3 regions of the Paenibacillus sp. SEL1 genome follow, and region 2 is predicted to be linked to each of the others. Evidence: predicted binding sites of a transcription regulator. Region 2 holds the regulator's gene; each other region holds the start of a gene.
What was found. Region 2 encodes LexA, which represses DNA repair genes until DNA is damaged. Its sites were predicted from a motif close to CGAACATATGTTCG; they were not measured.
Positions count from the first base shown of each region.

Region 1: the regulator LexA is predicted to act here: its motif matches at 1,338-1,351, upstream of addB (helicase-exonuclease AddAB subunit AddB).
Region 3: the regulator LexA is predicted to act here: its motif matches at 8,704-8,717, upstream of recA (recombinase RecA).

Region 1 is NZ_CM137723.1:120,484-131,242, forward strand. It holds gene addB (helicase-exonuclease AddAB subunit AddB) at 1-1,271, opposite strand, end outside; gene ACYCSE_RS00535 (class I SAM-dependent rRNA methyltransferase) at 1,508-2,887, opposite strand; gene ACYCSE_RS00540 (Na/Pi cotransporter family protein) at 3,245-4,267, shown strand; gene ACYCSE_RS00545 (NUDIX hydrolase) at 4,257-4,691, opposite strand; gene mtaB (tRNA (N(6)-L-threonylcarbamoyladenosine(37)-C(2))-methylthiotransferase MtaB) at 4,796-6,139, opposite strand; gene ACYCSE_RS00555 (16S rRNA (uracil(1498)-N(3))-methyltransferase) at 6,141-6,905, opposite strand; gene ACYCSE_RS00560 (site-2 protease family protein) at 7,094-7,786, opposite strand; gene prmA (50S ribosomal protein L11 methyltransferase) at 7,789-8,754, opposite strand; gene ACYCSE_RS00570 (hypothetical protein) at 8,950-9,369, shown strand; gene ACYCSE_RS00575 (YfhD family protein) at 9,454-9,639, opposite strand; gene ACYCSE_RS00580 (hypothetical protein) at 9,664-10,038, opposite strand; gene ACYCSE_RS00585 (NAD(P)-dependent malic enzyme) at 10,219-10,759, opposite strand, start outside.
Region 2 is NZ_CM137723.1:5,196,564-5,207,322, forward strand. It holds gene metH (methionine synthase) at 1-2,565, opposite strand, end outside; gene ACYCSE_RS23720 (1,2-dihydroxy-3-keto-5-methylthiopentene dioxygenase) at 2,846-3,388, shown strand; gene ACYCSE_RS23725 (helix-turn-helix domain-containing protein) at 3,510-3,824, shown strand; gene ACYCSE_RS23730 (IS3 family transposase) at 3,779-4,663, shown strand; gene ACYCSE_RS23735 (HAD family hydrolase) at 4,763-5,557, opposite strand; gene ACYCSE_RS23740 (hypothetical protein) at 5,713-6,222, opposite strand; gene ACYCSE_RS23745 (DUF896 domain-containing protein) at 6,343-6,549, opposite strand; gene ACYCSE_RS23750 (LysM peptidoglycan-binding domain-containing protein) at 6,658-7,026, opposite strand; gene lexA (transcriptional repressor LexA) at 7,215-7,841, shown strand; gene ACYCSE_RS23760 (hypothetical protein) at 8,116-8,418, shown strand; gene ACYCSE_RS23765 (hypothetical protein) at 8,652-8,816, shown strand; gene ACYCSE_RS23770 (hypothetical protein) at 8,858-8,998, shown strand; gene ACYCSE_RS23775 (GNAT family N-acetyltransferase) at 9,230-9,769, shown strand; gene tet (Tet(L)/Tet(K)/Tet(45) family tetracycline efflux MFS transporter) at 9,979-10,759, opposite strand, start outside.
Region 3 is NZ_CM137723.1:4,321,474-4,332,232, forward strand. It holds gene yfmF (EF-P 5-aminopentanol modification-associated protein YfmF) at 1-975, shown strand, start outside; gene yfmH (EF-P 5-aminopentanol modification-associated protein YfmH) at 978-2,258, shown strand; gene ymfI (elongation factor P 5-aminopentanone reductase) at 2,279-3,046, shown strand; gene ACYCSE_RS20260 (DUF3243 domain-containing protein) at 3,147-3,401, shown strand; gene ACYCSE_RS20265 (DUF3388 domain-containing protein) at 3,629-4,402, shown strand; gene ACYCSE_RS20270 (helix-turn-helix domain-containing protein) at 4,433-5,497, shown strand; gene ACYCSE_RS20275 (hypothetical protein) at 5,582-5,746, shown strand; gene ACYCSE_RS20280 (YajQ family cyclic di-GMP-binding protein) at 5,891-6,382, shown strand; gene pgsA (CDP-diacylglycerol--glycerol-3-phosphate 3-phosphatidyltransferase) at 6,593-7,180, shown strand; gene ACYCSE_RS20290 (competence/damage-inducible protein A) at 7,276-8,544, shown strand; gene recA (recombinase RecA) at 8,787-9,848, shown strand; gene ACYCSE_RS20300 (regulatory protein RecX) at 10,045-10,759, shown strand, end outside.

The DNA of each region.
Region 1 (10,759 bases), 690 kb from region 2:
CGGAATACATCCTCATACCGCCAGCGCCGCTGCACGATATCCAGCGAAGCCCGAATCAATTCCACCAAAGGATGATGTAATACACTTCTTCGCTGATCCAGAAATACTGGAACCTCATACTGTTTGAATATCGGTTCCACCCATGGCTCATAATCTTCAATATGACGTACAAACAGAGCCATCTCCCGGTAACGCGCGCCTTCATCTCGGGCCAGACGGCGCATTTCGCGTACAGCCCCTTCCAGCTCTGCACGGCGATTAGCCGCAGTGTACAGTTTTATGCCCTCCGGCTGTTCTTCTGTCCACTGCTCTCGTAGCTGCTGCAACCGCATCCGTTGTTCCTGATTCCGCAACCCTGTACGATGTTCAAAGTTAGCCTCCAAATATGCCAACGCTGGACGCTCCTTAAATCTCGGCAGCGGATCAGGGCGCAGTAATTGTGTCTGCGTCTCTATCATCAGCTCGTCCGCCATTCCTTTGAGCTTTACATACGTAGCCGCTGAGGGATGAAACAAATCCAACTCATGCGGAAGCTGTCCGCTCTCGTAGCTGCGGTTGCAAGTCAGCGCCACCGTCAACGAAGAGGCATGCAACATAAGTTGCTCCACCACCTTGTATTCATGTGGTGTAAACCTGCGGTATCCATCCATCCAAATATCTGCTCCACGTACAAGGGAAGACTCCGCAATCTGTTCTGCCAGCATGCGCAGCGTATCTTCACCGTCTATATATTTAAGCGTCAGCTCTCGTTCAAAATCCTCATAGATTAGACTGATATCTTTGAGCTTGCCGCGCAAAATCGGAGTTGACTCTCCCACAGCGTTCATTCGCTCCAGTTGCTCGGGTACGGACCGAGTATCATTTCTATACTGCTTTAGCTCCGTAAACAATGTATTCAACCGATCCACAAAGCCGAGCTGGTCTCCCGAATCCTTAAACAAGCTCAGTTCATCCTTTCGACGACGAATAATTTTATATAAAAGCATCTTCTTGCCTTCTTCCGTTACAGGCACCAGTGCTGAACCCCCGGTTTCCTGCATAACTAAATAGGCAAGACGATGCAATCCCATCACTTGGGCGCGCACCGACCCCTGAATACCGTTTCCGGCTTCTGTAAGTAACGCATGCTCGGAAGCAAATGACGATTGCTCCGGTACAAGTAACAGCATAGGCTTACCTAGCGGCTCCTCGCGTAACATAGACGTCATTTCATTGCGGATTAACGTACTTTTACCACTGCCAGAGCGGCCAATCAACAAGCGGACCGACATGATGCGGCCTCCTTTCCAACGAACAACATTCTATTAAACAGTATAGCATATCAGGCAAGGGAGAAAAGAACGTACGTTTGCCATGTTGTAGCAATTCATCCTCCCCCTAAAAATAAATCAGTCCCGCAGGTTGGCTTGGTGCATGCCTTCTCTACAGGACTGATTTATACCTAAAATGAGTCTATTTTACCTATTTAATCACCAAAAAGGCGATTGACTTTGACTTTGTATGAAACCTAAAGCTGTGTCCGGCTGCGCACCTCAAAGATGGCGAATTTCAAGTAATGGCCTTCCTCCACACCCAAAATTTGAGGATGATCCTTACCAGCCGCTCTCCAGTCTACCAGACGAAGGATTTTGCCGGCATCTGCCGCCGCTTCCTTAATAGTGTCCAAGAACAGCTCTGGCCGCATATGGAACGAACAGCTCGCTGTCACCAGATAGCCACCCTCATTGACAAGCTTCATCCCATGCAGGTTGATATCTTTATACCCACGTGTAGCTCCTTTGACAGCGTTCTTCGTTTTGGCAAAGGCTGGCGGATCGAGAATGACCACATCAAAGGTGCGTCCGCCACCTGCTGTCAGCGGCTTGGATGTATCTCCTTTGCCCCCGGCTCGTGCATTGCGTTCCTCTACACCTTTCACTTGATTGCGCAAATATTGAAAAGCATCGTCGACGACAAACTCGACGCGTTCCTCAAAACCGTTCAGCTTGACATTATCCCGCGCACTTTCAATCGCATGCTCAGAAATATCAAGACATGTTACTTTTTTAGCACCATGTTTACATGCATTAAGCGTAAAGCTTCCCGTATGTGAAAAACATTCCAATACGGTTGCGCCATCCCAGAATGGGAATTCAACAACCTTACCACTTTTATTCACTGGCTTCAAGACCGTTGTGTCCGCATCTCCTGAGTCTGCAGCTACTTCTTGTAGCGTAATTCCACTACGTACTCCCCAACCTGTCATCAATGGTGCTATGGCCGCACGATTTTCACGCTGGTCAAAGAAATAACCCGTCTTCTGGCCCTCTACGATATCAACCTTGATTTGCAGGCCATTTTCCGTCACCACCACATGACGCGGGCAATCACCGTATAAAGGACCCTTCGTTTGTTCCAATCCTTCCAGCTCACGGATGGATACATCACTGCGCTCATATATACCAACAGGACCCACTACTTCAACGAGCGCATCCCTGATTTCTTCCCTGCGCCGATCCATGCCAAGCGTTAACAACTGCACGACCAACACATCACCAAATCGATCTACAATCAGTCCAGGCAAAAAATCAGCCTCACCGTACACCAACCGATAAGCGTTTCCCCCGGTCACAAAACGTTCGCGGTGCTCCAGACATTTGCGAAAGCGTTGGGCAAAAAAGTTTTGATCCATTGCTTCCAGCGGCTCGTAGGACATCACACGTACTGTAATTTGTGAAGCCGGATTATAGTAACCTGTCGCCAAATAACGCCCCTGATGGTTAACGATGCTGACCAAATCGCCTGCCTCTGGGTCACCCTCAATCTTGGCTATTTCGTTTTTAAACACCCAAGGGTGTGCGTGCTCCAGCCTTTTTTTACGGCTGCGTTCTAATATTACTGAAGGCAAAATCCTTCACTCCCATTCTTGGATTACTCAAAGTGTTAAAACGTTGTTCGATAGGGGCGCGGTTCCGCGGTTCATTTGATCTTACGATCGCTGTTGCAACGGGATTCTTGGAATTAGGTAACACATTTAAAGGTAAGAATCCCGTTGCAAAGGCGAACGCTGGCGCTTCTCCAGATTCAAATGAACCGCTCCGCTACTGCCCGCCTGTATATCGACGTCACGCTTTTAAAGCTTGTGAAGATACTACAAAAATTATCGTTCTATAAAAAAACAGCTCGGCCATGCTTGTCATGGCTGTCCCCGACAGATCATAGGCTGTTACATAAGTATTTTCACCTAGAAAAGGGGGCTATGCCCGTGTTTATACATGTTATACTCCCGCTGTGCGGTGGGCTGTTTATTTTTTTGGGCGGGATGAAGCTGATGGAAGCAGCCCTCCGGCATTTGGCCGGCCCCTTCCTCACCCGCTGGTTGAACCGCGCCACAGTTTCCCCTTGGCGGGGCATGCTGTTCAGCTCAGGCATTACCACCCTGCTGCAAAGCAGCACCGCCGTAACGGTGCTGACGATCGGACTGGTCAACGCCGGGCTATTGACCTACGGCCGCACGCTCGGCATCATTCTCGGCACCAATATCGGCACCTGCCTGACCACCGAGCTGATGGGGCTCCAGCTCGGCAAGCTGGCTGTTCCGCTGCTCTGCGGCTCACTGCTCTGCTGGAGCACTGCCGTGCTGTGGAGTGAAGCTGTCCCCAGCCGCCAGTATGTGTCTGCCGGAGCTTCATCCGGCTCCAATGGGCTCAGCCGTCCGCAGGCTGTACAATATATCAGCCTCGTCTTTGCTGGATTTTCGCTGATTCTGGCGGGTATTCGCGTGATGCAGTCGGTCGGACCCTGGATTGAGCAGGCCGGACTATTCCGTTGGTTTCTTGATCACGCTGCAGCCAACATGTGGTGGGCCTTCGCTGCTGGAGCCTGCCTGACCGCGCTGGTTCACAGTAGCGCAGCCGTCATTGGCATGGCGATTAGCCTTGCCGCTGCGGGAGCCTTGCCAGCTGATGTGGGGATCGCCATCGTCATCGGCTCCAATGTAGGCACCTGCGTAACAGCCCTGATTGCCGCTGTTGGCGGCAGCGTGTCCGGCAAATTTGTAGCCTGGTCCCACGTGCTGCTGAACGTAGGCGGAGCCTTGCTCTTTATGCCGTTGATCCCTGGTCTGGAGATGGCTGCTGCCTGGATATCTACGGAGCCCGGAGCAAAGGTAGCCCATGCCCAAACTCTGTTTAACGTTATTAGCTCTCTGCTGGTCTTGCCTCTCTGCTATCTACCTGTGTGGACGCGTTTAGAGGATCGTATATCTCCCCACAGAGTCAAACGTTAATTCCTAGCATGGACAGCGCCTTACTTAAAATGACATCATTATTGTCATATCCACCCTGGCGCTGGAGACGCCATGCTTCCTCAGGCGTATGCCACGCAACTCCTTTAATTTCTTCGATCTGTGCCTGTAAATCCCCATCCAGTGCCTCTACGAGATAATAGTGTACTTCTTTATCTACTTCCCCAAATTCTGGATGGTGATACGTATAAGCAATCATATCTACATGCTGGATAATGCGCCCGTTCAACCCTGTTTCCTCGCGAATTTCACGTAAAGCCGTCTGTTCGATTGTTTCTCCCAACTCCATTTTCCCTTTTGCCAAGGATACTTTGCCATATCGGTCAGTAATGAGCTGAATTTCAAGCTGCTCCCCCTGCTTGCGAAACACAACGCCGCCTGCGGAAATTTCCTTTTTTGCTGCCATCCTGTAATCTCCCTTCCTTGCGCAACAAGGATTCCGTCCTCTCTGTAAGGAAAGGCGAAATCCTTGTTTGCCATCTCTATTGCCTGTTCAGGCTTTTTTTGTTCTTACAGAGCTGTTTGCAGCCCATTCTCTAGTACGCGGACCAATTGGCCTTCACTTTCATTAATGCCTGCCTTCGTCAGCTTCACGCGGCATACCTTGCCAACCAGATCCTCAGTACCTTCAAACGCCAGTTGAATATAATTGTCACTATATCCATGGAGTATGCCGCTATCTTCGGTCCCTTTCGGCGCAACTTCCGGAATGACCTCCAGCACCTGACCTACAAACTTCTCAGCATACGCCAGTTGCATTTGCTCTGACAGCTGTATCAGCTCATGCACTCGTGCATTTTTCACGTCTTCGTCCACCTGATCCTCCATACGCGCCGCAGGAGTTCCACTGCGCTTGGAGTACGGGAACACGTGCATTTCCGAAAAACCGATTTTTTTCATCAGCTCATAGCCATTGCGGAACATTTCATCCGTCTCCCCAGGGAAGCCGACAATCACGTCCGTTGTAATCGCTACATCTGGCATTGCTTTGCGAATCATAAGCATTTTGTTATAAAACTCTTCTGTCGTGTACTTGCGACGCATCCGTTTCAATACAGTGTCATCCCCCGCCTGAAGCGGTATGTGAAAATGACGAACCAGCTTGGTGGAACGGTTCAGCACATCAAGCATTTTTTCATCAATCTGGCTGGCTTCAATCGAACTGATACGGATACGCTCCAGCCCTTCCACCTTCTCCAGATCCCACAGCAGATCAGACAGGTCATAATTATCCATGTCATCACCATAACCGCCAGTGTGGATACCTGTGAGCACAATTTCCTTGTAGCCCGCGTGTACCAATTGACGCGCCTGTGCAATAATGCTGGCGGCGTCACGACTGCGGGATAGACCCCGCGACCACGGAATGATGCAGAAGGTACAGAAGTTATTGCAACCATCCTGAATTTTCAAAAAGGCCCGAGTATGATTAGCAAAATCAGGCACATCCATTTCCTCAAATACACGCGTTTTCATAATATTGCGCACGGCGTTCACCGGTTGACGCGTCCCTTGAATTTCCTGCACGAACGGAATGATTTTGTCCCGATCCTGAGTCCCGATAACGAGATCAACGCCAGGAATATCCATAATTTCGGCAGGAGAAGTCTGGGCGTAACAGCCCGTTACTGCCACTATGGCATCTGGATTCCGGCGAATCGCGCGGCGAATGATCTGACGACTCTTTTTATCACCGGTATTCGTAACGGTACATGTATTAATAAGATAGACATCAGCAGTCTGTTCATCAAAGTCCACCTGTTCATAACCTTCATTTTTAAACAGCTGCCAGATCGCTTCTGTATCATAAAAGTTTACCTTACAGCCCAATGTGTAAAATGCCACTGACGGCATATTAAACCCCTCCCATTTCTCCTGTCTCATATAAAATGCATGCCAATGCAGCCATTCCTGCGGTCTCAGCACGCAAAATACGTCTTCCCAGTCCTGTAGACTGTGCCCCGGCCTGCTCGGCCTCCAGGCTTTCCGCTTCAGTAAAGCCGCCTTCCGGGCCTACCACCAGCAGAACACGCGGCATGTCCGTCGACGCCCATTGTCCTGCCAAAGGCTGGATTACATCCCGTAGCTGTTTACCCTGCTCTTTTTCATAACAATAACATATCAAATCATACCCAGCAAAAGAAGCCAGAAGTTCTTTCCACGTCATGGGCGCGCTAATTTCTGGAATCCGGTTACGGTGGCTTTGTTCAGCCGCTTCCTTCACAATCTTGCGCCAACGCTCCAGTCGCTTGCCTTCTTTTTTGGCATCATACTGCACGACCGTACGCTCGGACAAAAACGGTACAAACCCGGTTGCTCCGATTTCTGTACATTTTTGCATCACCGTCTCCATCTTGTCTCCTTTAGGAAGACTCTGAGCGATGGTGACCTGCACATGTGGTTCAGAGGTCATCTTCAGCGGCTCAATAATCGTCGCCGTAACATGATCCTGCTCAATCGTATCCAAAGCAACCAGCGCTTCTTTAGATACCCCGTCACTAACTATAATTTTGTCACCACTACGGCCCCGCATGACTTTAGCGATATGCCGCGCGTCCTCACCCGCGACAATCACGTGATCTTCTAGAAATTGCTCTGCCGGAATAAAATAACGCTGCATTCTCTCTCACACCTATTCCTGGATTTTGCAAAATCCTCATTCTAAAAATAACTGTTGTCCACTAACGTTCCGTACAAAATCCGAATAAATCACCAAGCAACATCATATCATCTTTTGCGCCTGTATGACCAGTCTGTTCCCTCTTCTATTCAGGTTATACCTACCTATTCTCGTAAAAAAAGGAGCCCTTAGGCTCCAAACAATCCAGTGATATAAAAAGAGAACTGCAAAAACTGTATATAAATCATCTGGGCCAGCGTGTAAAGAGGTTCAATTGTTACAGCTCGAACCTGCGGAATGACCAGGATAAGCAGAAAAATAAAGATCGACCACTGTTCAAATTGCTGAAGTTTACGGCGTACAGGAGTGGGGGCCACATCTTCCACAATCCGGTATCCATCCAGTGGAGGCAGTGGGATCAAATTAAAGATAAACAAAAATAGATTTAAATTGATCAGAGCATTGATAAACAAATAGATTGCTTGAGCTACCCGTTGGTTCTCCATCCCCGGCAATACTTGAAAATGAAGGAGCACGGCATAGATCAAAGTAGTAACAAATGCAAGCAGCAGATTGCTCAGCGGACCCGCAGCCGATACGATAATGCCCATGAGGCGCGGACGGCTAAAATTGTCACGATTAACCGGAACTGGCTTGGCCCAGCCAAAGCCTCCGATCAACAGCAGCAGCGTACCCAGCAGGTCAATATGCACTGCCGGATTTAAAGTCACACGCCCAAGTAGCTTGGCCGTAGGGTCACCAAATTTATTGGCATAATACGCATGTGCAAACTCATGAACCGTGAACGATATGATCACAGCCAGTAAATAAAAGGGAAGAACATTTAAATTTACACGAAAAATATTTTGTAGAAAATCCATACTTACCTCTTTCTCGCCACAAACGCCAGCCAATCTTCATCCCGGCTTATTTCGGCAATCTCAAAGCCAGCTGCTTTCAAAGCAGTTTCGACAACCTCTTCTTTGTTCTTCCAAATCCCTGAAGCAATATAAATACCACCTGGTTCCAGGGCTTTATATACATCATCAATGAACAGCAGAATAATCTCTGCCAATATATTAGCTACCACCAGCTTGACCGGTAACTGGATACCCAGCGTTGGATCGCTTGCATTAAGCACAGATAGCAAATCACTTTCTTTAATGGTGATGCGTTCCTCCAGTCCGTTCAAACGCGTATTTTCCCGCGCACTGGATACTGCCACCGGGTCCAAATCCAAGGCAAGTACATGCTTCGCTCCCAGCTTTACAGCTCCAATGGCCAAAATACCGGAACCCGTGCCGACATCAATAACTTCTTCTCCACCCTTAATCACAGACTCCAGCGTTCTCAGACAAAGGGATGTCGTAGGATGCGTTCCGGTCCCAAAGGCCATACCAGGGTCCAGTTCAATGATTTTTTCCTCTTCACTCGCAGGCTCATATTCCTCCCAAGTGGGTTTAATCGTCAGACGGTCCGATACACGCAAAGGCTTGAAATATTGCTTCCAAGCATTTGCCCAGTCATCCTCATCAACTGTTTTCAGCTCATACTGAACCTCACCAGGATCAATATCGAAAGTTCTCAATTCTTCGACGCGCGGCTCAATCTGCGAACGAATACTATCCATGTCCACTTCTTCGGCAAAATAGCCTTTGATGATCGCTTGTCCTTCAGGTATGTCGTTCAAAGGCCGATCATACCACTGCCCATAGGATGTATCCCGTGGCTTGTTGAGCGAACCAGATTCTTCAATGGAAACCCCTCCTGCACCTGCTTCGTGCAGAAAATTCGAAATCATTTCGATGGCTTCTTCGGTTGTATGTATTGTAATTTCATTCCACAACATGGTTTTCATTTCCTCCTCATTTCACATGCATACATTACATTGTACTATATACATGCACAGGAGTTCAAAAAAGCTAATATTATCGGTGCTCAAAATATTTTTTGTAGAGCTTGTATTTGTTGTCCTCTCTTTTAGTCCAAGCACCCTTAACTCTAGTACATACAATACAATATACTAGAAAAGGAGTGATTTAGTATGGCAAAGACGGTGTTAGATTATAATGCCAGTGTTATTACACCTATCACGAATGGTATAAATCTTCCTGTTCCGATTTCTCCAGCCGGACTTGGAATTGCTACGACGTCTGTATTTATTGATCCTGCTATTCCTGGAGCTGTCAACAACCGAGTAGAATTAAAAGCCTCGATTGGACTACGTTTTGTCGGTGCCGGTAACATTAGAGTACTTGTACGGATTTGGAGAGCTGGCAAAGAAATTTATTACGGACTGGAATCCAATGTCTTCGATAACAATATTATTCTTAATGTCGAAACGGTAGACGTTGCACCTCTGGGCGTGCAAAACTACCAACTGATTATTGAAAATCAGACGCCTGCGACTACTGCATTTGTCTCCGGTCCTCTTGTTTTTAGTGCAACAGCATATAGCGGATAATGAATAGGAAGAGGAAAGAACACAAATAAGACGGGTTATCCCAAAATCATCATTGTTGATGGGGATAACCCGTTTTATTAAATTCTACTCATTGTCGTTTATGATACGCTGCTGACGACGGTCAGCTACTTCGCTACGCCGGATCGCTTCTAGATCCTCAGCATCTGCCTGATCTGCCGAGAACTCAACATCTTCATTTTTAGCAGATTGCATGCGTTTGATTTTTTCGGTTTTGGTCAGCACTTTATCAAACCGTTTGTTTTTGGACATCGGTCACTGCTCCTTCCAAACTTTTCACAGCATTCCACCCGCCTGTTCCACGATGGACATCGCCTGATGATGTATGGATTCATCCACCACAGCGGTCAACAAAATATCGCGGCCTGTCGGTCCGCCTTGTCCTCCATCACTCATGCCACTGGCGGACGGATCAGCCGCAGCCAGTATTGCTGGAGTTGCATCTGTAAAGTCCACGCCCTGTGTCAGTGAGGATAAGCTGCTAATCTGTCCTGAAAATACAGGCAATCCGGCGTTGCCAGTAGACTGCCGCGGATACCGGCTAAATCGGTCTATCGACACATCGGCTACCCGGAGTGCTTCCAGTTTTCTAGCGGCTCCCTGTGCTTCCTCAGGACTTTTGAAATACGCCAAAATATTTTTTTCGCCCATCTCAAAATCTCCCTGTGTAGTATTGAGCGTAACTGCTCTTCAAAAGCATAGAGAGTTACGCTTTGTTATATCCTGCTCATTGGCACGATTTTATATTCCCTACGAAGACTAGACGGATGCAGACGATAATGGAAACAGTGGGCCTAGACAGTGAACTATAGTTTGTGAAGACTATAACTTTTACGGGTGTAAAGTAGCTGCCGGAGCTTCACCTGACTTGGCTACTCCTGTCTCCCATGCAGCACGAATAACAGCATCCCGTACCTTTTGAACCACCTTCGGATTAAAAACATTCGGTATGATATAAGTTTCACTTAGCTCTTCAGGACAGATCGCATCAGCGATGGCAAGTCCGGCAGCTAGCTTCATTTCCTCATTAATCGTCGTAGCATGGCAATCTAGAGCACCCCGAAAAATTCCCGGGAAGCACAGCACATTGTTAATCTGATTTGGAAAATCGGAGCGACCGGTAGCAAGTACACGTACATGAGGTGCGGCTACAGCTGGATCAATTTCCGGATTCGGATTCGCCATGGCGAACACAATAGGATCAGTTGCCATGCTCTGTATATCCTCTACAGTCAGTATATTCGGGCCTGACACACCAATGAATACATCAGCTCCCACAATCACATCGGATAAACTTCCACTTAAATTGTGCGGATTAGTCATGTTCGCATACTCTGTCCAATGCGGGTTACTGTACTCCACGTCACGATGA
Region 2 (10,759 bases):
TGCCGCTTCCGCCTCCCGCTCAGCCTCCATGTCCTCAGCCATTTTTTTGCGGGACTCAGGATTCATAAGCTTATTGGCAATATCCAGACCATCCATAGCATCCTTTGCATAGGCAACCAGACCATCATACTCAGGACGGATACGATTTTTAGTGAACTTACGTGTTAAAGCAGCTCCACCCACCATTATTGGAATATCAATATTCGCATTTTTTAAATCCTGTGCGGTCAGCACCATTTGTTGTGCCGATTTAACAAGCAGTCCGGATAAGCCTATCATATCGGCCTTTTCTTCACGGTAAGCTTCAATAATGCGTTCTGGTGGTACTTTTATACCCAGATTCACGATATGGTAACCATTGTTGGATAGAATAATCTCCACCAGATTCTTACCAATGTCATGCACATCACCTTTGACTGTAGCCAACAAAATCTTACCTTTTACTGAGGATTCATTCTTCTCCATGAACGGCTCTAAATAGGCTACGGACGCCTTCATCACTTCAGCGCTTTGCAGCACCTCTGCAACAATCAATTCGTTATTGTTAAACAGTCGTCCTACTTCCTCCATCCCCTTCATCAGCGGGCCATTAATAATCTCCAGCGAAGAATATTTCACGAGCGCCTGCTCCAGATCCGGAATGAGTCCCTCTTTACTTCCCTCGACTACATAGGAAGCCAGTCGTTCTTCGAGCGAAAGGTTTGATATCTTTTCTTTTTTCTCCACTTTCTTGTTACGGAAAGCTGCTACAAAAGCGGATAAAGTATCGTCATTTGTTTTATAGATCAAGTCTTCCGCAAGTTTCCGCTCATGCTCTGGAATGGATGCATAACGTTCAAGCTTCTCAGTGTTTACAATCGCGTAGTCCAGACCTGCTTTGGTGCATTCATATAAATAGACGGAATTGAGCACTTCACGACCCGCTTCCGGCAAACCAAAAGATACGTTACTGATGCCCAGGATGGTATGTACCCCGGGAAGCGCTTCTTTAATAATGCGAATGCCCTCTATCGTTTCCTTAGCTGAACCGATATATTGCTCATCACCTGTTCCTACTGGAAATACGAGCGTATCAAAAATTAGATCCTCCGCTGCCAAACCGTAACGGTTCACCAACAGATCATAAGAACGTTTAGCTACCTCAAGCTTATCCTCACGTGAAATAGCCTGTCCGCGTTCATCAATGGTTCCAACAACAACAGCGGCGCCGTACTTATGAATAAGAGGAGCCATTTTCTCAAATTTCTCTTCACCATCCTCCAAATTAATGGAGTTAATAATCGCCTTACCTTGCGAATATTGAAGTGCTTTATCAATGACTTTAATATCCGTGGTATCAATCACCAAAGGTACTTTTACCTTGTTTACAACCAGTTTCAAAAACGCTTCCATATCCGTCATTTCATCGCGATCCGGGTCCTGCACACAAATATCAATGACATGCGCTCCGCTTTTTACCTGAGCGCGGGCAATTTCAGATGCCTCTTCATATTTGCCTTCCACGATCAAACGCTTGAATTTGCGGGAGCCTAGAACATTCGTTCGCTCACCAACCATATACGGACGATTGTCCTGTTCAATATATACAGGCTCAATGCCTGATACGGCAGGAGGATGATGACCTACCAGCGGACGTGGCTCAAACTGCGCCATACTTTCACTCATAACTCGAATATGCTCAGGCGTGGTACCACAACAACCCCCAGCAATATTCAGCCAGCCTTTTTCAGCGAAAGCAGCCATTTTACGTGCTAATGAATCAGGCGATTCATGGTATTGGCCATTTTCATCGGGCAAGCCCGCATTTGGATAACAGCTAATAGCTGCAGAGGACATTTCAGACAGAGAGCGAATATGATCACGCATAAACTCTGGACCTGTAGCACAATTCAATCCAATCGAAATTGGATGTAAGTGTTCAAGTGATATGCAAAAGGATTCGATATTTTGTCCGGCCAACGTCGTTCCCATAGGCTCAATCGTGCCTGAAATCATTAGCGGAAGCTCGATACCTGTCTGCTCAAAAGCCTGCCGAATTCCGATGCTTCCAGCTTTGACGTTAAGCGTATCCTGTGAGGTCTCCAAAAGGAGCACATCCACGCCGCCTTCAATAAGCGCCAAGGCCTGCTCTTGATAGCTGTCAATCAGCTCAGCAAATGTAACACCACCTGTGACAGACAAGGTTTTCGTGGTTGGACCCATAGCTCCTACTACAAAACGAGGCTTGCCCGCAGTGCTGTATTTATCCACCGCGTTACGCGCCAGTTTGGCTGCCACCAGATTAATTTCACGGGCACGTTCTGGTATATCGTAATCCGCCAAAACGACGGATGTTGCTCCAAATGTATTCGTTTCAATTAGGTCTGCCCCAGCCTCCAAGTAAGCTTCATGAATCCCTTGAATGACATCTGGTCTCGTTAAGACCAGCATTTCATTACAGCCCTCCAGCTCTTCCCCACCAAAATCAACGGGGGAAAGGTCTTCCTGTTGAATCATGGTGCCCATGGCCCCATCAAGAAGGAGTATTCTTCGTTGTAATGCATCCTGCAAGCTAACTTTATCCAAATTTCTTCACCCCCGCAAAACGTTAAATCCTAGTTTAGCAGAAACCGTATCATTTAGATAGATTGAAGTAAAAACATACGTTTTATACAGGTTGTTCTTTGTAAAAACGACTTCTCTAATCCATTTTTATAATTTGTAGCATTACAGAACGTACTTAACCCTGACCTTTTAGCTATAGTCATTTGCATTATAAAATGTTGAAATCCTGTATTGTACAACGTTTCAAGACATGGTATTCTTTATACATCATTAATCCAAGTGGAAAAGAGGGAATAAGCATATGGCTGAAATCTTAATACGTAATACGAACGAACGAATTAGCGGTGAAGCACAAGTACGCGAATTTCTGGAGAGTCACGAGATATTGTATGAACATTGGGATGCTTCCAAATTGTCCGGGGAGCTGCAAGAGAACTTTACCTTAACAGATGATCAAAAGGCCGCTGTTCTCCAAACATTTGAACCCGAAATCAAGGATTTAGCCGCACGTCGCGGATATAAAATATGGGACGTTATCACTTTATCTGAAGCAACGCCGAATTTGGACGAGCTGCTGGCCAAGTTTGAGCAAATTCACACCCACACCGAGGATGAAATCCGTGCCATTGTCGCTGGTAAAGGCATCTTCATCATTAAAGGCCCTGAAGAGATCGGCTATTTTAATGTAGAGCTTTCACCGGGGGACGTTATCTCCGTACCTGAAAATATACCTCACTTCTTCACTTTAATGGAGAATCAAAAGATCGTCGCAATCCGCTTGTTCATCGAAGAAAATGGCTGGATTGCCGAGCCGTATGAAGACCCAACCTTCATTAAAGCATAATTACGAATTTATCCTTGTGTGAATAAAAAAAACTCCCTCTGCTCTTGAAGTGCACCCCTTAGAATAGACATTGGAATAAACCCCTGGTTTATCCGATGAATTTCTAGGGGGTGCATTTTTTATGCCAGCGAAAAAAGGACAGAAGTTTAAAGAATATACGTTTGAAACCAAAGTAGAGGCCATACGGCTTCATATCGAAGAAGGTTGGACATATCGTAAACTCATGGAGAAGTTCGGGATTGCAGATCGACATCGGTTGAAAGAATGGATGCGGAAGTACAAGGAACTCGGTGAATTCGGACTTATGGACCAACGAGGACGACGGAAGGAATATATGGACCAGGACAGGTACGTCCAAAAGTTAAAACGGGAAAATGATATGCTAAAAAAGTGTTTGGAAATCTGGATGCAGGAGATGAGGAGCACAAGTATGTAACGATTGAGAAGGCCGCTAAAGAGTATCCAGTTAGCGAACTCTGTAAGCTGTTTAAGGTCTCTAGAAGTGGATATTACTCCTTCTTAAAACGGAGAGGAACTGATCGGGATCAGGACGCGAAAGCTCTTGTGAAGAAAGTGTATGAGCAGTATAACGGAGTCTACGGCTATCGCCAAATTCAACTATTTTTGCAGCACGATCATGGAGTCTGGATGAACCATAAAAAGGTACTCCGGCTCATGCAGGTCTTGGGGATCCGCTCACAAATTCGCCGGAAGCATCGCTGTAACTATGCTTCTTCTACAGAAGGTCGTGTGGCGAAAAATCTGCTAAAACAGGATTTCAAGGCGGCCAAACCTAACCAAAAATGGGTCACAGATATCACGCAATATCGTGTGGGGGATTGCTGGCTATATCTGTCTGCGATTAAAGACTTGTTCAATAACGAAATTATCGCGTACCAGATGAGCCATAGAAATGATAACGAACTGGTTTTACAGACGTTTCGACAAGCCTGGAAACAGCAAAAAGACGTGACTGGCCTCATCGTTCACAGCGACCAGGGATTCCAGTACACGTCCCATGCGTACCACGACATGCTGCCAAAGGTTGGCGCCCGAATCAGCATGTCTCGCCGAGGCAATTGTTATGATAATGCCTCGATGGAGAGCTTCTTCTCGCATCTCAAAACGGAAGGGCTCTACCCATATGATATCCGAAATATGGACGAGGCACAAAGGAGAATAAAAGAATATATCCAATTTTACAACCAGTGTCGACCACAACGAAAGTTAAATAAGCTGCCTCCGAAAGAGTATCGGAAGCAGCTTATAGCCTAGGGTCTTTTTTTAGTGTCTATAAAATGGGGTCTTGACCACTCTGTAACAATCGAGCGAAGGGAGTTTTTTTAATACTCGTTTCTAAAGATTATGGATTTCTTACTTTAACGTTTGAATAATTCCGTCCAATTCAGACAGATGCTTGATTTCGAACTTCGGCTTGATCTCTGTGGTATTGGTTTTAGCGTTCCGGTTCACCCACACCGAGTGTACACCTGCTGCCAACGCTCCTTGAATATCAGTCGTCAGCTTATCTCCTACCATTAAAGCATGTTCAGGCTCAATACCAAGAAGCCCCAAAGCATGCTGAAATATAGACGGATCAGGCTTGCCTCGACCAAAAGAACCTGAAATGACAATATGATCAAAAAAAGGAGCTAATTGAGGAACTCCATCCAGTTTCTCCTGTTGTAGATCAGGGGAGCCATTTGTCAGCAATAACAGTTTGTAATGTCCCTTCAATTGTTCTAGAATCTCAAACGTTTCTTCATATACATGTGGACGCGCGCGTCTTTCCGAAGCAAATTGGGTAGCCAGCTTTTCCGCCAACTTCTCATTATCTATCCCTAGTTGCTGGAGTCCTCTGCGCCATGATTCCTTTCGATAAACAGGGGCCAACTGTTCCAATTGGCGGAATTCAGGTTGCTCACCTGCTGTAAAATTCGCCCACAATCCTTCAAACGGGTTAATGCCGATCATTTGAGTAAAACTAAAGGTTTCATAGGATTCATACAAAGCGCGTGCTTCCTTACGTACCGCTTCCTCCAGAGTTTTCGGATCAACGCCTGCTTCACGGGAGCCTGTTTGGCACGCTGCATCAAATGCCTCTTCTACACTACGTTCATCCCATAAAAGGGTATCATCAAGATCAAACATTACCGCCTGAATCGTCATCTGAATTATCCACTCTCTTTCCACAGTATATGTACACCTATTTGCTCGGTTAAATATTTGAATCGTTATGTGTGCCCATATTAAGCAAGCGGCCGCAGCATGTTATATGAAATAACATCATACGGCCTTTGTTAAAGAGCTACAGGCTAAATCAGTTATTTCTTGTCCACCTGTATCTGATTGGATAGCGCAAACTTCTCAAGTCGCTCTGCAATGGCATCCGTGTCATAGCGACCTAATGATTTTGTGAAAATGAAATTACCGCCCTTACCTTTTCTTTCAACGGTTACGTAACCCTTTTCAATCTTGATGGCTTTCATGTCCCCAGCCGTCATTGGACGTTCTCTACCACCTTTCAGCATATAGAGAGTATCCTTTCCCACTTTCAAATAAGGACGACGGATGAAAAAGATAACAGCCAGCATCAAGTATAGGCCGAATACAAGCCAATCCATCCCTCGCATACCGGTTTTAGTCAAAAAGTAACTCATAAGCATGTACAATACAGAAAGACCAGCCAGCATAATTGGCACAGTAATGTTACGGCCACGGAAAATATCCATTGCAGAACCTGCGCCGTTAATGGTTTGAATGCCTTGCTTTTTGCGCGATTTATTTAAATGCGCTGTGTTTTTGCGTACTTTTCTTTCAAATGATCGGGCCATCTCTCAATTCCTTCCCAGATATATTACAATAAAACAATTGCCTCAAAGCTGATCTATATAGATACCGAGAACGGTACCTAAAACAAAAGGCAAATTGCAGGCTTGGGCGCTTTAACAACATTAATGCTTCAGCCCGTCATTTCCCTTCGACGTATCATCGTCCACAAATTCAATTGTTTCAAGCTGCTGCCGAAAATTACGGCGAATGTTACCTAAATAAATTTCCCGAAGATTGGCGCGCTCTATGGCTTCCTCTTCCGTCAATCCCTCAGATTTTGCTTTACGCGCTAATTCATTAATGCGCTGTACTAAGCTGTCTATATCCAAATTATGTCCCCTCCATAAAAGCAAAGATATAATACACTTTGACATGTAGAAAAGAGCTTGTCAAGGCTCCCGCATTACGCTCCCTGACAAGCTCTAATAGTCTATAGGTCAGAAGTTAGGAAGCTTGAGTACCTGACCTGCCTGTACTCCCCGATCCTCTAAACCGTTAATCCGCACAATTCCTTCTATATATACCCGTGTATCCATTCGTTCCGGTTTATGATTTGCGGCAATCTCCCACAACGTATCTCCAGGTTGTACGGTCAGTTTAGTCACTTCTTCCTGGGAAGCTGAAGGTGCCGCGAAAACCGTAAGTACACCTGCCCCTGCAATCCAAGCAACAATCACTAAAATAAGAAGCTTAAGTAAAAGAGTATTAGTAATAATTTGCATAAAATGCGCTCTACCCTCTTTTCGGGTCTCCTGCAAATTTTCTGAATTCATCGGAAAAATACTTTGATAAGTGCTATATTTCATCATTGGCTGCGACCTCCAAACGTTTGTTCTTATGTTTTCACAATATAACACGAACATTTGTTTTGTTCAATAGAAAAGAGAACAAAAGTTCGTGATTATTTTTAGGGATTATTTAGAACTTATGTTTGTACGAACGGAGGTTCTATGCTATAATTTTCCCAAACGTTACTAAATGGGGTTGATACGGTATGTCTAAGATTTCGAGCCGCCAGCAGGCCATTCTTGAATTTATCCGCAATGAAGTGCGTCTAAAGGGATACCCCCCTTCTGTACGCGAAATAGGCGAGGCTGTCGGATTGGCCTCCAGTTCTACGGTTCACGGTCATTTGGATCGTTTAGAGAAAAAAGGACTCATTCGACGCGATCCTACAAAACCACGGGCTATTGAGTTACTCGGTCAAGACGAATCGGATAACAGCAACTTGATTAATTACTCCATTAGTCGTGTCCCCGTCGTCGGCAAAGTAACTGCTGGCCTTCCTATTACGGCGACAGAAAATATTGAAGATTACTTTCCTCTTCCCCAACACTTTGTTGGTGAGGATAAAATATTCATGTTATCTGTTGTAGGCGAAAGCATGATTGAGGCTGGGATTGCTAACGGAGACTATGTAATCGTACGTCAGCAGCAGACCGCTGATAATGGCGATATTGTTGTAGCTATGACAGATGAAGACGAAGCTACAGTTAAAACCTTCTACAAAGAAAAAGATCATATCCGGCTTCAACCTGAAAACCCAGCCTTTGAACCGCTTCGCCTGACACACGTTAGCATTTTGGGCAAGGTTGTAGGACTCTTCCGGGACTTCCACTGATTTCTCGTTCTTTCTTCCCCGTTATTCTAACCACTAATACAAAACCGGCTGCCTAGGGCAAGCCGGTTTTGTATTGTTATTATGTATCTCACAACTATTTTTTCATTTCAGCAACCTATTCCTATTGTTTCTACTATAAAATCAGCCTCCTCATCTCAAATAATCACCCACTGATCTTGAGCAGCTATACTGTTATGGGCAAAACTAATAGATCTTTCTTTGTTTTAGATAAATATGGTATATTAATTACTCATAGCTCTGTAGGAGGAATTAAATGAAAAAAATTATAATTTCAGCGTTTGTTGTGATATTTATCGCCATAAGCTGTGTAGTACCAACAATGGATCATTTGTATGCAGAAGAGAAATCACACATAACAACCTACGATCGTATTCAGTACATACAAATACTTATCCATTTCAGGTATTTAGAAAAGCAACTCGAAGCTGTAATTTCCGAAAGAAACAATTACCCAGAAGACAGCCAAGAATATAAACAGCTCTCTGAACAACTGAATCATATTCTTGCTCAAGAGGCGTACTACGAGAAAAAACTTAACACTCTTAATAGTAAATAATTTTCATACTAAACTGCATATTATTTATCTACACTATTAGACTCATGCCGACCTGCCTGTAACATTCTCCTGCAACGTAAAGTTGAAATGGCGAAGACAGGTTCGCATGAGTTTTTTGTTAACCATTAGTAATATAGGTACCAGCTTCTTTTTGCTTTTAATAGATTTATGCTGATACATTACTATCACAATTGACATAGTATATAGCAGACCTAAGCAAAGGAGATATGCAGATGATCAGAAATAGAGTTAAAACGTATAAGCATCGCATCGGGAAAAACAGATATCTGGTCGTTAAAGTCTTTCAAGCCGCAGCTGCTAAAACAGGAAGCGGAAATGCACTAGCAACCAATGCCTTGAATATCAAAATTTCCAAGCGTAAGCATAAACACCACTAAGATTCATCCGTACCTTCATTTCCTTGAAGGGAGGTGATCATATGAGCAGAAGACATTGCAGACGTGATTTGAGAAGAAGAAGATCAAACATCCGTTCGAATCAAAGAGCCGTTGCGCGTGCAAGAGGTAACGCACTGGCTGTTAATCTGTTTAGCGTGAATGATAGACAACGCAGACGTTAATAATCGTTTTCAAGCAAAAGCAGGAAGGATTCTTCCTGCTTTTTTTTGTGTTAAACGCTACACCTAACTACTGCTATGAATCGTTGAAGCAAGCGGACGAGATCGTAGAATATCACACATAGTTGAACAGTCGCTACAATTTTGCTCTTTTTATAAATCTAACAGACAGGAAAAGGTGGTTCTCTTTTAGAATAGTGTGCATAGAGAAATTAAACCAGGAGGAGACAAGCCATGATAATTAAAATGTTACTTTCGAATATGGGAGATTTTAAGAAGTCAAATGAGAATAACGGCTTTATTGTGTCAGGAAGGATTATACCTAAATACGAGAACGATAATTGGACATATATAGAAGAAAGTTTCCCCGAACCATATTTTAAACAGTATGAGGATGATGACGTTGACATCAGTTATATTGATGAACAAGGAAAATCTATTTTTTTATATTATGATGAGAACGACTGTGTTGGGCAAATTAAACTTTGTACTAATTGGAATCGCTTTGCTCTAATTGAGGATATTGCCGTCGCTAAAGACTGGAGACACAAGGGAATCGGAGCAGCCTTATTGAGTAAAGCAACCGAGTGGGCTAAGCAGAATAACCTTGTTGGTCTTATGCTTGAAACACAGGATGTGAATGTTTTAGCTTGTCGATTCTATGCTAAAAATAACTTTGTTATCGGCGGAGTTGATACTATGCTATATTCTAATTTTTCCACAGCCCATGAAAAAGCGATTTTTTGGTATTATAAGTTTAAGCATTCAAATTAGCCTATCCTTCTGTAACAAGGCTGAATTTGAAATAATACCATCTTGTACGCACACTTTGCGTTGCCATCTCTAGTAAAATCAAACTGATCAGCAAACAAAGCTCTGCCAACCAATTAAGGTTAGCAGAGCTTTTGATTTATTTAGAGTATCCACTTACTTCAAACGTGAGGATGCGATCATTTTCAGCATGTAATCCTTTTCTGCTCTTATCAGGAATCTGAAACTGAACGTCTATATACAATAACAGTTAAAATCCCGCTAATTATAATGACCACTATAAAAATCAATAACATATTGCTATATAAATAAGCAGATGGAAAATTAATGATTGGTATAAATTTTTGATGAATAAAACGTATTGATAATAAGCCTCCTACAACTGAAATCCCTGTTCCTTCTGATAAAAAGCTTATAAAATTAAGCAAGCTCATTCCTGCGCCAGCTTCTTCTTGTCTTAAACTACTTGAAACAATAGTGGATATTACTGTTTTAATAAAAGAAAGACCACCGAAAACAAAGACTATAATAATAGACATCAGCCAAGGTGTCATTTCAATAAAGAAAGCAGCTATCAAAAAGCTGACGGCAAGAAATGCAACGCCGACTGCTAGCACATGTAAGGAACCTTTCTTATCAACAAGTGCTCCTCCAAGGAAACCAAAGAAAATAACACTCATCGTTCCAGGAAAAATAATTCCACTGCCAATCATTGCGGTACTTAAGTGATGAACGTCTTTCATCATATAAGGGACCATAGAAACAAATCCAGCTACGGTACCAAACATAAGTCCGCCACAAAGGATTCCTATCATAAATGCAGTATTTTTCCCCAATGAAGGATCAACAAAAGGATTGGTTACTTGTCTGATATGTTTTAAAAAGATCAAGAAGAAAAGAATACTTATCACCAGAAAAGAAATTCTGTAAGACGTTGTATACAACATAAACATTACAATGCCTAGAGATATAAGCACGATTCCTGCAATGTCA
Region 3 (10,759 bases), 880 kb from region 2:
AATAGTCCAGATAGTTTACTGGATCGTTCGTTTTCTTTTCTCGGAGAAGTGCTAACGAAGCCTGCATTGGAAAATGGTGCATTTCAAACGGGATACGTCCAGCAGGAACGAGAAAATGTGCGTAAGAAGCTGGAATCTATAGTTAACGATAAAATACGTTATGCTGGTGAGCGCTGTATGGAGGAAATGTGCAAGGATGAGCCTTATCGTCTGCACCCTCTTGGTCAACGATCTGATCTGGACAGTATAGATGCACAGAGCTTGTATAAGGCTTATGGAGAATGGCTGAATCATGCCAGCATGGATTTATACATTGTGGGAGATACGACGCTAGAAGAAGTTGAGAAGTTTGTTGATCGCTATTTTCAATTGAATCGTTCAGCGGAAACAGGATATGTTCCTGAACAGCCCAAGTCGGTAGAGCGTGATGTTCAAACCGTTGTAGAGCGTCTTGATGTGAACCAGGGCAAGCTCAACATGGGGTTGCGCACCCCTATTACGTATGGAGACGATCGCTATGCTTCCGCTCTGATGTACAATGGCATTTTGGGCGGGTATCCGCATTCAAAGTTGTTCGTTAATGTGAGGGAGAAGGAAAGTTTGGCGTATTACGCTTCATCACGGTATGACGGGCATAAAGGTATTGGTACGATTCAATCTGGTATTGAAATTCCTAATTATGAAAAAGCGGTTACTATTATCCGCAAGCAACTGGAAGATACGCAAAACGGAGCGATTACTGAGCTGGAAATGACCCAAACGCAGGCGATGATTCGCAACTTGCTAAAGGAGATGCAGGATTCCGCTTTTGAAATGATCGCCTATGATTTTAACAGACAGCTTTCCGGTAAAGAACGGACAGTAGATGAGCTGCTGAGTCAGGTGGAGGCAGTCAAGGTGCAGGATGTTCAGGATGCCGCCCGGACGTTCCGACTGGACACTATTTATTTCTTGAGAGACCAGAAGGGGGAATAGCGGTGGAGCATATACCTTATGAGCATTTGCAGGAAACGCTGTACTATGAAGTAATGGATAACGGTTTACACGTTTATGTGTTGCCCAAACCGGGTTTTCAGAAGACATACGCCACATTTGCAACTAAATACGGCTCAGTTGATAATCATTTCCGCGTCGAAGGTCAACAGCCCGTAAAGGTGCCGGATGGCATAGCCCATTTTTTGGAGCATAAAATGTTTGAAGAGCCTGAAGGCGATATTTTTGCTACCTTCTCCTCTAATGGGGCATCGGCGAACGCATTTACGAGCTTTGATCAAACAGTATATCTGTTTTCGGCAACCGAGCGTATTCAAGAAAATTTGACCACGCTGGTCAATTTTGTGCAGCATCCTTACTTTACAGATGAAAATGTAGAAAAGGAAAAAGGCATTATTGGCCAGGAAATTAATATGTATGAAGATAACCCCGATTGGCGGAGTTACTTTGGTCTGATCGAGGCGTTGTACAAGGTCCATCCGGTGCATATAGATATCGCAGGTACTGTTCAATCCATCAGTACGATTACAAAAGAAACGCTGTACAGTTGCTATGAAGCTTTCTACCACCCAAGCAATATGATTCTTTTTGTAGTGGGCGGAGTGGATCCAGCTGAAGTAATAGAGCTGGTACGTAACAATCAGGCCAAAAAGGACTATAAGCCGCAGGGAGAGATTGAGCGGATTTTCGACGATGAACCCACTACAGTTGCAGAACCACGTCGTGAGGTGAAGCTGGCCGTTTCTCTGCCAAAGCTATTGTTTGGATTCAAGGAGGCTGAAGTAGGCCTAACGGGTGAAGAATTACTTCGTCATGATCTGGAAACCAAGCTGATGCTTGATCTCCTGTTTGGTTCCAGTACACAACTATATCAAAAGCTCTACGATGAGGATCTGATTTCGGACAGTTTTGGTCATGAGTACAATAGTACGCAGCAATATGCATTCTCTGCAATCGGCGGGGATACCAAAGACCCGGATCGGCTGTTGACGAGAATACGTGAAGAGGTGGAGTCCATTCAGAAGCAGGGCTTTGCGGCAGAACATTTTGAACGGGCACGCAAAAAGAAAATCGGTGGTTATCTGCGTACACTCAATTCACCAGAAAATATTGCACATGAATTTACAAGACATCGCTTCCGGGGCAGCGATTTTTTCCAACTGCTCCCTATTTATGAAAGTATCACGCTTGAGGATGTAAATCGCCGTCTAAAAGACCATATCCAGTGGGATCAACTCGCAATATCACTAGTGGTGAGTCCGTAATGTCCAGGGAGAGGGAAACAATGACCACCGAGGGCGGAGAATTAAAAGCAATTGGCGATACAACCGTGCTGATTACAGGAGCCAGTGGCGGAATTGGTGCGGCTATTGCTGAGCGTTTTGCAGCTGTAGGGATGAATGTTGTCATTCACTACATGAAGTCCCATGAAAAAGCAAATGAAGTTGCCCGTCGTTGCATGGCTTATTCAGGCAAGGTAATGACCGTGTCAGCGGATCTGCGGAGCAAGGAGCAGATCGAACGCATGCGGGAAAAGCTGGATAATCACGGGATGAAGCCGGATATTCTTGTGAACAACGCCGGATTATCTCATTATGGGCTGTTGACAGATGTTTCGGAAGAGGAATGGGACGAAGTGATGGCCGTCAATGTTAAGGGAACCTTTCTGTGCACGCAGGTTTTTATGCCACATATGATTTCCCAACGCTATGGCCGCATTGTGAATGTTTCCTCCGTGTGGGGGATATGTGGCGCATCGTGCGAGGTGTTGTATTCCACCACCAAGGGAGGCATTAACGCTTTCACTAAAGCGCTGGCTCAAGAGGTAGCACCTTCCGGGGTGACAGTGAATGCTGTAGCTCCAGGTGCAGTGGATACGTCGATGCTGGATCATTTGGATAAAGGCGAAATTACCAGTTTGGAAGAAGAAATTCCTGCCGGACGTTTGGCTCGACCTGATGAAATATCGTCCCTGGTTTATTTTCTTGCGCTTCCTGAGTCAGGTTATATTAATGGCCAGGTCATAAGTCCTAATGGAGGATGGGTGACTTAAGGGATAGCGCTTGGAGGAATCCACCAGTATAGTAAGCGTCTGAGAAGAGCATATTATAACTGTTGATTTTAAATCTGAATCATCTAAGGAGGATTTAAGTATGTCAACAGTTGTTCAGAATTTTGATGTTTGGAAAAAGTTCCTTGGTCAGCGTGTAGAGCAAGCGGAGAAGCTGGGAATCAGCCAAGATACCATTTCAGAGCTTGCTTATGAAATCGGTGATTTTCTGGATGAGAAGGTCGATCCAGCCAACCACTCCAACCGCGCACTGAAAGAACTGTGGGGAGTTGCCGATGAGGACGAGCGTCACACCATCGCCCGGCTAATGGTTAAATTGGCTAAGAGCAACGCATAAGTAGGAACCAACATGAAAAGCTCCCTTATGGGGGCTTTTCTGTAATGGTTACAGAGCTGTTCTTGTAATTCCATTGTAATTTATATATCATAAACGTGATTGAGGCTTACAACACAATGTAGCCTATCGAATTTCAATAATTGGTTTTGTCGAAAGATGTTATTTTATGATACAATAATGCTTTGATTTGGAGTTGTTGACGGTTTGAATGTGAATGAGGTGCTAACGTGACGGAAGAAACGAAACAGTGGTACATGGAGTACAAGATACATAAAAATCGACCCGGACTGCTGGGAGACATTGCTTCCATGCTTGGTATTCTGGGGGTTAATATACTGACAATCAACGGTGTTGAAGGCGAAAGACGGGGGATGTTGCTTGAAACGGACGATGACGAGAAAATACGCATTCTCGGAGACACGTTAAAAAAAGCGAGCAACATTACAGTCACGGCCTTACGTGCTCCGAGACTGGTTGATATATTGGCAGTAAGACACGGCCGTTACATCGATCGGGATTCAGATGATCGTAAAACATTTCGCTTTACACGCGATGAGCTTGGGTTGCTGGTCGATTTTTTGGGTGAAGTATTAAAGAGGGACGGCAATCAGGTGATCGGTCTTCGCGGGATGCCGCGTGTGGGCAAAACGGAATCCATTATTGCCAGTAGTGTATGCGCAATGAAGCGTTGGACTTTTGTGTCTTCAACGTTACTACGACAGACGGTGCGCAGTCAGCTCTCTGAAGAAGAAATGAACCCAAACAATGTGTTTATTATTGATGGTATTGTGAGTACAATTCGGTCAAATGAAAGACATTATCACCTGCTTCAGGAAATCATGAGCATGCCAAGTACTAAAGTGATTGAGCATCCTGATGTATTTGTACGTGAATCAGGATACAGCTTTGACGATTTCAATATCATTATTGAACTTCGCAATAATCCGGCTGAGGAAATTATTTATGATACCTTTACAGCCAGTTATACAGAAGATCTTTAAATAAGCGTAATTATACAAGGAGATGATGACATGTCAGAACTGGGTCAGCAATTAAAGGAGGCCCGGCTGCAAAAAGGATTGAGCCTTGACGATGTTCAGGAAATGACGAAGATACGCAAACGTTATCTGGAAGCCATTGAGACGGGCGATTACAAAGTGCTGCCGGGAAGCTTTTATGTCAGAGCTTTTATTAAAACATACGCTGAAACGGTCGGGTTGAACCCTGATGAGATTCTGGAAGGGCATCAAAGCAATGTGCCTGAACCTGAGCCGGAAGCAGTCATGGAGCCTGTTACACAGAAACGCTCCAGCCGTCCCGCCACGATTGGTAATCTTAAATGGTTGCCTACAGCGTTAATGTGGCTTTTTCTAGTTCTCATTGTTGGGGTTATTTATGCTTATTGGGTGAGCAACAACCATTCAACTCCAAAAACAGCAGAAAACACAACGCCGATTACAACACCAAGTACAACGCCAAGCACGTCTACTCCTGATACCACTACGACACAGCCGAACAATGGTCAAACGACGGCTCCAAATGGTGCTGGTGGGAAGACTCCTGATGCGGGGCAAACCGGACAAACTCAGCCAGATGGTACGGGGAATACGGATGCTACTACTCCAGATACTGGACAGCAGCCGGATACGACTACACCACAACAAGGTGTAACTGTGGCACAGGACGGCAAGCAAGGCAAGACGACGATTTTCAAAGTTTCCAGTGCAACGGGAGCCACAGCCAAGGTTGATATTAAAGCTACGGGTGAAAGCTGGCTTGAAGTGTACAAGGGACAAAATTCCCGTGGAGAAAAGCTGAGCTACGGTATGACTAAAAGTGGAGATGCCATGTCTTTCGATATTGGTCCGGAAGGTTTATATATCAAATCAGGACGGTCTTCTGCCACAGATATTTCCGTAGCAGGTCAACCGATAACAGATAATAAGTCGACTACACGTGTACTGATCCAGCAAGGAGAAGCTTCTTCGACCGGAACGAGTGCAGGAGTGACGGGTTCACCTGCAGATTCTACGACAGGTAGCAGTACGGATTCAGCACAAAGTGGTACAGATTCTACAACTACTGATGGTGAATAAACGCCTTGGTGTGAGGAAATACTAATGACTGTAATTCCTGGAAAGGCAGTCATTTCATTTTCCGCAAAGTGAGGTGTATACGTTATGACCGTCAGCTGGATTGTGACTGGGCTCGGTATCATTGTCAGTTTACTGGGCTATTATCTGACACCGAATGCATGGGGCTATGGCATACTGGGCTTTGGTCTTGCTCACATTGTGCTTGGACTTTTGGATATGTTCCGAACTCCAACACGAAGCCATAATTAGATATTTTGACCGTAATTGAAATAAAGGCGTTTTTGTCAGGAAAACTGGCAAGAACGCCTTTTTAGTCAACGGATTATTGGATTTTTGTAAATGACTAGCCTATAATTAGATATTGAACTTTGTTGTGGAAAGGAAAGTGAAACGATGGCTTCAGAAAATTCATTTGATATCGTCTCCAAAATGGATATGCAGGAGTTAACAAATGCGGTTCATCAGACGGAGCGTGAAATTGAAACACGATTTGATTTCAAGGATAGCAAAAGTAGCCTCAAGCTTGAGAAAGAAGCTCTTACGATTGCATCGGAAGACGAGTACAAGCTGAATGCGGTGATTGATATTTTGCAATCTAAAATGGCCAAACGAGGTCTGTCCCTTAAAAATGTGGAGTATGGCAAATTGGAACCCGCTTCTCTAGGTTCAGTGCGTCAGCGTCTTTCGCTTAAGCAGGGAATTGATCAAGATAATGCCAAGAAAATTAATATTCTTATTCGGGACTCCAAGCTAAAAGTCAAAAGTCAGATTCAAGGTGATCAAATCCGAGTGACCGGAAAAAACAGGGATGATTTACAGGCGATCATTCAATTGCTACGTAAAGCTGATTTGCCATTGGAGCTTCAATTTACAAACATGAAATAAAGCCGTTTTCCCTCATATATTTTGTAGGAAAAAACGTTGCTTGATGTGCGGCAGGTTATTTTGACATGCGTTTTGCGCCATATTATACTTGTAACGAAAATGCAGACAATTCAGGTGTATAGCGCTCGTCGAAAGCGATTTACATAGGATTGAATTTAATCCGAAAACTGCCATTTGTAATCAAGTACGATAATCAGGGGAGAGTGTGTTGTGAATTTACCCAACAGAATTACAATAACGCGGATTTGCCTTATCCCGGTGATGATGCTGGCTTTGCTGGTGGACTTTGATTTTTATCCGCCGCCGATTGAGATCGGAGCTTTCAAGCTGCCGTATAATCAGCTGATTGCGGCTATCATTTTCCTTGTAGCAGCCAGCACGGATGGTCTTGACGGATATTTGGCACGTAAAAATAATATGGTCACCAATTTGGGCAAGCTGTTGGACCCCCTTGCTGATAAGCTTTTGGTAACCGCTATTTTGGTTTCCTTGGTAGAAATGGGGAAAATTGATTCATGGATTGTCGTTGTGATTGTTAGCCGTGAGTTTGCGGTTACGGGGCTGCGTCAGATTGCCTTACTGGATGGGTCTGTGGTTGCTGCAAGCAATTGGGGCAAATTAAAGACGATCATCCAGATCGTTGCTATTGTAGCGCTGCTCATTAATAATTTCCCGTTTGTTTTTCTTGGTATACCGTTTGATTTAATAGCGATATGGGCAGCAGTGTTGATCACCATTTATTCGGGTATTGATTATTTCGTGAAAAATATCCATTTGCTGAGCTCCTCCAAAGTTTAACAGGATAAATTTTATGGAAACAGCAATAGGGACTAAACTTATTGCTGTTTCTTTATATAATTCCCATAATATTCGCAGTACAGGAGGAAGAATTGATGAAAGCTGAAATAATTGCAGTAGGAACAGAGTTATTGCTCGGACAAATAGTGAATACAAATGCTCAATATTTGTCACAAGAGCTGGCTACAATTGGAATCGATGTATATTTTCAGACTGTGGTTGGCGATAACATAAATCGGCTTCAGGAAGCGATAAGAATTGCTCAGAAGCGTGCGGATATTATTTTGTTTTCCGGCGGTCTGGGGCCGACTCAGGATGATTTGACGAAAGAGGCGATAGCGGCTGTATTGGGGCGGAAATTGCACATAGATCGTCTTGCAATGGACAAGCTAGATCAATTTTTCCGTAACCGTGGGGTAGAAATGACCGAGAATAACCGCCGGCAGGCGCTTTCTATTGAAGGTGCTACTCCGCTTGAAAATGAGACAGGGCTAGCTGTGGGCGACGCGATTGCACAGGACGGTAAATTTTATGTAGTTTTGCCTGGACCGCCTAAGGAACTCAAACCCATGTTTGCAAACCATGCGAAACCTTGGTTGCTTCAGCAGGCATTGAGCGGTGAGGAAATGCCAATTTATTCGAAAATGCTAAAATTTGCAGGGATCGGTGAGTCAGCTCTTGAAACCCATTTGTTAGATCTGATCCAATCCCAGACAGATCCTACGATTGCTCCTTATGCCAAGGAAGGGGAAGTCACGATCCGTATATCCACCAAGGCGGCCAGCGAAAGTGAAGCATTAATTAAGCTGACAGCTACGGAAGTAGAAATTCAGCAGCGTCTTCCGGAGTATATGTATGCAAGCGAGGATGTTGCGCTGGAGAAGGTTATCGTAGATCTAATGGCCAAACGCGAACTCACTGTGAGTGCGGCAGAAAGCTGTACAGGTGGAATGCTGATGGAACAAATTACTTCTATACCTGGCAGTGCTGCTATGTTTCAAGGTGGCATCGTGTGCTATTCCAATGAAATGAAGATGAAGTTACTCAACGTGCCTTATGATTATTTGGAAGGGGACCATGCGCCAGGCGCAGTGAGTAAGGAAGTAGCCCTTGTGCTTGCAGAGCAGGCGAGAATGATCATGGATAGCGATTTTGGACTTTCAGTTACTGGTGTAGCTGGGCCTGGGTATTCCGAACGGAAGCCAGTCGGTCTAGTGTATATTGGCATTGCTGAACGCGACAAGGAAACGGAAGTACATGAACTGAGACTGAGTGGCAACCGTGAAACAATCCGACTGCGATCAGTTAAAGCAATCCTGTACAGATTGTGGCGCAGGCTGGTAGAGAACGAGAAACTCTCTTAAACATCTATGTACAGTGTGACTCGTAGAGTTGTTTTAGATAGATATTCATGGTATAATCATCTTATCGGAAGAACCGTTGCAAAGCCTTTTGCCAGCGGTTCTTTTTTTGTTTTAAGAGACAGGTGTAATTATAGAAGAGAGTTGTACGAATAAAAAAAACGAATGTATGTTCGAAAAAATGCTTGGCAAGCGTGTCAAAACAAGGTATTATTAAAGTACAAACAATGAAGGATGTGAGTTTATTGTCAGATCGTCGTGCTGCGCTGGATATGGCGCTCCGTCAAATAGAAAAGCAATTTGGTAAAGGTTCCATTATGAAGTTGGGTGAGTCTACCCATATGCAAGTGGAAACGATCCCCAGTGGTTCGATTGCTTTGGATATTGCGTTAGGAACGGGCGGCTTTCCAAGAGGCCGGGTTATTGAAATATACGGACCGGAATCATCCGGTAAAACGACAGTAGCTCTTCACGCTATCGCAGAGGTGCAAAAAACAGGCGGACAAGCCGCCTTTATCGACGCCGAGCATGCGCTTGATCCGTCGTATGCAAGCAAGCTGGGTGTCAATATTGATGAGTTGTTACTATCGCAACCAGATACAGGAGAGCAGGCGCTTGAGATTGCCGAAGCCCTTGTACGTAGTGGAGCAGTAGACATTGTAGTTGTTGACTCCGTAGCGGCACTTGTGCCCAAGGCAGAGATTGAAGGCGAAATGGGAGATTCCCACGTTGGTCTTCAAGCACGTTTGATGTCTCAGGCATTGCGTAAGCTTTCTGGAGCTATTAATAAGTCGAAAACCATTGCTATTTTTATTAACCAGCTACGTGAAAAAGTAGGTGTTATGTTCGGTAACCCTGAAACAACACCAGGTGGACGTGCCTTGAAGTTTTACTCTACGGTACGTTTGGATGTTCGTCGTATTGAAAGTTTGAAAATGGGTAACGACATTGTGGGTAACCGCACACGTATTAAAGTCGTGAAGAACAAAGTTGCCCCTCCTTTCCGTCAGGCTGAGGTGGATATTATGTACGGTGAGGGTATTTCCAAAGAAGGTAGCTTGATCGATATCGGTACGGAGCATGACATTGTCGACAAGAGCGGAGCCTGGTATTCCTACGAAGGTGAGCGCCTTGGTCAGGGACGTGAGAATGCTAAACAATTTTTGAAGGAAAATCCGAATATTGCTAGTACGATCGAACAAAAAATTCGGGTGGCCAGCAATTTGATTACGACGGTTGCTCCGCCTACAGAAGAAGAGTTGGCACAGCAAGCGAAGGAAGAACAGGAATTGTTGGAGCTTGAATAAAGCTTGGTGAATCCTGGTTTGTGAACTGGGGCCGGGGTTATGGCACCGGCCGTTTGAATAGCATGATCCTGATGCCCTGCACAGTTGTGCAGGGCATTTTTGCATCAACTTAAAGTCTGCTTTGTCAGCGGAATCTAACTTTGCGTAGCAGGTGTTCAAAGGCTGCTTTCGTGAATTTCAAAGTGAGGGAAATGTATTGCAGTTGGACGATGAAGATGAACACACTTCGGAAGCAAATAAGCAACAAGGGATTTCTCTTTTTCCGGATCATGAGGAATTGATGATTACTAGGGTAGAGCAGGGACAGGGACGCAAACGTGGAAGGTATATCATTCATTTTGGTCCGTATTCGCTGTCTGTATTAGAAGATGTAATGATCAAGTACAATATGTTCAAAGGAACGTCATTTGATAAAAAAGAACTGGAAGATATCGTTCTGGCAGATGAAAAGCAACAGGCTTATGTACTTGCGCTTCGTTATTTGGGGCGAAAGCCTCGCACACGTCAGGAAATTGCCCAACGTTTGTTACAAAAAGAACTGGATCAGTCTGTTATTGACGAAGTAATGGTTCGACTGCAAAGGGAACAACTCGTAGATGATGATTTATACGCCCGCCAATGGGCAAGGCAGCGCATAACTAGCCAACGTAAGGGGAAGATGTGGGTTAGGCAAGAACTTCGTCAGAAGGGCATCTCTAAAGCCTCTATTGGCGAAGCGTTAGGTGAGATCACCGATAATGAGGAGTGGGAGAGCGCTTTGACGGTCGGACGTAAGAAATGGAATCAGATACGTGGTGATATAATAGAGAAAAAAAGGAAAACCTACCCTTTTCTCATGAGACGCGGATATTCGGGGGATATGACACGCCGAGTGGTCAATCATCTCACTGCGGCCGAGCATGACGTTGCTT